One region of the Leuconostoc aquikimchii genome, then DNA from elsewhere that is predicted to be linked to it. Evidence: riboswitches for the same ligand, from Rfam matches in the RefSeq annotation. Region 1 holds a riboswitch; the other holds the start of a gene.
The links. Region 1 has a riboswitch for thiamine pyrophosphate ahead of AB3K24_RS05210 (thiaminase II/PqqC family protein). Riboswitches for the same ligand answer to the same signal wherever they lie in the genome.
Positions count from the first base shown of each region.

Region 2: another riboswitch for thiamine pyrophosphate. It lies ahead of AB3K24_RS06365 (nucleoside 2-deoxyribosyltransferase); the one in region 1 lies ahead of AB3K24_RS05210 (thiaminase II/PqqC family protein).

Region 1 covers NZ_JBFPER010000001.1:1,056,117-1,058,325, forward strand. The annotation lists gene AB3K24_RS05205 (AAA family ATPase) at 1-578, shown strand, start outside; TPP riboswitch at 983-1,071, shown strand; gene AB3K24_RS05210 (thiaminase II/PqqC family protein) at 1,196-1,894, shown strand; gene AB3K24_RS05215 (GNAT family N-acetyltransferase) at 2,120-2,209, opposite strand, start outside.
Region 2 covers NZ_JBFPER010000001.1:1,285,864-1,288,072, forward strand. The annotation lists gene AB3K24_RS06360 (thymidylate synthase) at 1-665, opposite strand, end outside; gene AB3K24_RS06365 (nucleoside 2-deoxyribosyltransferase) at 669-1,127, opposite strand; TPP riboswitch at 1,235-1,342, opposite strand; gene AB3K24_RS06370 (phosphoketolase family protein) at 1,716-2,209, shown strand, end outside.

The sequences.
Region 1 (2,209 bases):
CAGATATGGAAGAAACTTGCCCTTATTGTCACGGTGCACGATATAAAGATGACATTCAACAGATTCGTTGGCATGGCTACAATATTGTTGATTTACTGAACTTATCAGTTAAAGAGGCCCTAATGGTCTTTAAAGATGTGCCCAATATCGAAAAACAGTTAATATTACTCAGTGAAATTGGTTTAGATTATTTACATTTAGGTGAAACCACACCAAGTTTATCTGGTGGCGAAGCACAAAGATTGAAATTAGTTAATCATTTAAATAAGACACAAAATAATACCCTCTTTGTCTTTGACGAACCTTCTGTCGGGCTGCACCCACAAGATGTGCAAACCTTACTTGGTGTAATTAACAAACTAAAAGAAAAAGGCGCCACTGTCATCATCATTACCCATGATCTTGATTTGATGACTAACGCAGATTACATGATTGATTTAGGACCCAAAGGCGGATCAACTGGTGGGCAGTTAATGGCTAGCGGTGAACCAAGTCAGTTAGTTAAAAATCCTATCAGTCTAACCCTGACGTATCTTAAAGAACACTTTAGTCACTTTGGCTTAATTGGAGAAACATGATGATTATTTTCTCAACAGCGTACACTCTCAGTACCAACAATAAAGTAAGTTAACGTCCAATTTTTAGAAGCTCAAAAGAAAAAAGTTAGCCCATGAAAACCATAGTATACGCTCATTCTTGGGAATAAGCGTATACTATGTCACGATAATCAATTAATTTGACACCCTACCACTTGATAGAGTTGTATAAAGAATCTTTCAACACAATCTTTTCTCTCGAAGAACTTAAATTATATGGCGATGGCAAGACACCGTGCATTTTTGTGACAGAATTGATTTTTTATATTTCCTATCTGGTAGTCCAATTTATAAGCAATGTTAAAAAATTTTGCTTATTCAGAAGAAAAAAATCACTTTTTAAAATAACTAACTCACATTTTTAATATATGTGATAAACTATAAAAGTAAGATATCTGGGGTGCCTTGAGCTGAGATCATACCCATTGAACCTGATTTAGTTAACACTGACGAAGGAAGATGTTTATAAATTGATTCATCAAAAAAGTATCATTTTTTTGATTGGAGATTTCATTTTCAACTTTTGTCTCAAGCCCAGCTCAATTAGAGTTGGGCTTTTTTCTGATATTTTATAAAAAATAAAGATGGAGAATAATACAATGAAATTTAGTGAATTAGCACATGAGGAAACAAAAGAACTTTGGCAATCCAGTAAAAATCATCCTTTTATTAAAGGCATTGAAAACGGTACATTACCCTTATCAGCCTTCAAGGCCTATCTTTTACAAGATAATTTTTATGTTCAAAACTATCTTGCAATTTATGATAAAATACTATCAACTACAGACGATAATAAAATTATTCAAGAATTACAGTCAGGTATCTTAGCAATCAACGATTATGATGTGACGCAGCAAAAAAACATTTATAAACAACTTAATATCACAGAAAAAAATATTCATGAAACGCACATGTTACCAACAACATACCATTACATTTGCCATATGCATCATGCATTTAATGAGTACAATGAAATTCATGCTTTATCAGCATTATTACCCTGCCCATGGCTATATTTAGAAATATTTGAAGAAATGTTAGCACGCAAAAATTATTTACAGGGTTCAGAACAAATCTATATTGACTTTATAGAATCTTACGCTGATTCAAATTTCCAAAAATATGTTCATAAAATGATTGCGTTGCTTGATGATTTGGTGGCTAATCGTTTCAATGAAATCCAATCAGACATTCTTTTACAACAATTTGTGTATAGCAGTGCAGAAGAATTACGATTTTGGCAAATGACGCTTCTCCCTGAACAATGGGAAAAATATTCAATAGCCCAGTCATTTTAAAAATAATTCTTCTCACCGGCTAACCGCAATTTTAACTAGAAATATTATTGCGCCTAAATCAATCGTTTGAACTCATTTGTTCTATGGTTGGTCGGTTAAGCTACGTATATCTTACGCTGAAAGGAACAAGTTCATACCTATATTATTTTAGATAAAAACCTAGAAAGAAAATCAGTCGCAATTTGAATATAATTGCCCCCTCAAAAATTATTTCTAACGCAACTTTCATCTCATAAAAAATTGCATATCATAGTCTGTAATATTCAAATAATCATTTTTAAATGGACCGGAAATATCATGAAATCCGTTTTTGAG
Region 2 (2,209 bases), 230 kb from region 1:
CATACATTATCCGGTTCATAGATGTGCATGGTACCCACACTGTGATAGTATTTCCCAACTGGCACATGCAATTCTCGTGCCATCAATTCTTGAATAAAGGTGAATGAAAATACATCACTCACGATACCTCGAAAAGCATCATTAGCACGCATATAAGCAATCATATCCAGTTGCTTATCTCGAATAAAAAACTGCAGCCCTAATGTGCATGACACATCTAAATTGTTCGGAATTGCCAACTCACTACCATCAAAAATTTGTAAGACGGCACGCTTAGAATCAGGATCTTTGATTAATAATGCTTTTACATTTTGCCATTGATTTAACTGTTGATCTCCCAAATTAAATAGCTTTGAGCCATACGCTGTACCTGTTAAAATGTGGCCATCCATCGAATAATCTGGCATTTTTTTATTATAATAACTGATATAATCTAAACTATTATTACCCGTTAAGTACCATAATGCTTCGGCAAAATTAAACACAATATTACATTTTCTTTTTTGATTATAACTGACTCTCTGTACTGGTTGCTGAATACTAAAATGATACGCAATTTTTTCTCGACTTTGAAATCCTCGCGGCTGATTAAAAAAATCGGCATGGTTATAGATGTCATTTAGCACAGCCCTATAGGCACTATCAAAGGTTTCATATGTTGACATTTTTCATTCCCCCTCGCATCGTTTTTGAGTTAAAAATTGTTTAATTTTTAATAAACAATCTGCGTCATCTTTATAATACACATAATTAACACAACTGACAGTCCGCAAACCGCTCACTAAATAAGCATAGGTCGTATTTTCTTGTAAAAGCAGTACGATTGGTTTATCAAATGCAGAGGCCCAACCAATTTCAATATGCGTCCCCGGTGATGCTGGACTGCCTGGGAATGCCATCAACATCTGGCATTTTTTAATGGCGTCAAAATCTGCCGCTGTGCATTCATCTGGCGTCATCATATGCTGGCCCCAACTTTCTCGCTGATGTGCATTATCCACTGCATAGTGTGCATCAACGAGTAATTGAATCACCTGCTTAATCAAGTTCATATTTTGTGAGTCAATGACTTTATCTTGCGTCAGTAATTGCTTAAATGGTGCTGCTAAAAATACATGGTTATTCAAAAAACGCCTCCTAAGAAATTCAAAACATAGAAAAAGAGCATTCGCAATCATTATATACTGCAAACGCTCTAGATATAGTATGTCTATTTATAAGGATACACATTGGCCCCCTACATTTCACACTTTCCTACGCTGCTTGCAACAGATCAGGTTCAAAGGGTTCGAAGACTAGCACTTCTCTCTCAGCTTTTTGTAAAGCACCCCTAGTATGTTAATTAATCGATTAATAACAAATTGATTCTATCACACACCATTCTAAAGATGCAACTCATTTCTGGTTATAAACTCGCCTATTTTCTTCTAACAAGCTGTCCCACCTTGCTTTACACCTTATAAACAAAATCCAATATTTAAATTGGTACGAACCAATTTAAATATTGGTGTTGACTTTTTTAAAAATAACCTATACGATAAGAATGTAAAAACGATGACGCAACAATAGCACACCAACAGTTTTATTTAAGATTTAAATAAGCTGTTAGATTTTCCAGAATACTTTGCAAAGTAGTTTTTTTATGTGTCTTGCTGTCATTTTTACACAATTACCCTGTGCATTTGACTATGAGATACTAAATCGGAGGAATCAACATGAATATTGACTCACAAAAATATCTTGATCATCTAGACGCTTATTGGCGAGCTGCTAATTACTTGTCAGTTGGTCAACTATATTTATTAGATAATCCACTACTAAAAGAAAAATTAACAGCTGATCAGGTTAAAATTCACCCGATCGGCCACTGGGGAACTATTCCTAGCCAAAACTTTATTTACGCCCATCTCAATCGTGCCATCAATAAATTTGACTTGAACATGTTCTATGTTGAAGGCCCAGGTCATGGCGGTCAAGTCATGATTTCTAATGCCTATTTAGATGGCAGCTACACTGAGGCCTTTCCAGAAATTACACAAGATACAACTGGTATGCAAAAAATGTTTAAGCGTTTTTCATTTCCAGGTGGTGTTGCCTCACACGCTGATCCAAAAGTTCCTGGTTCAATTCATGAAGGTGGCGCATTAGGCTATTCTATTCTTCACGGCGCCGGTGCCGTTCTTGATAACCCAGATCTCATTGCTGCAGT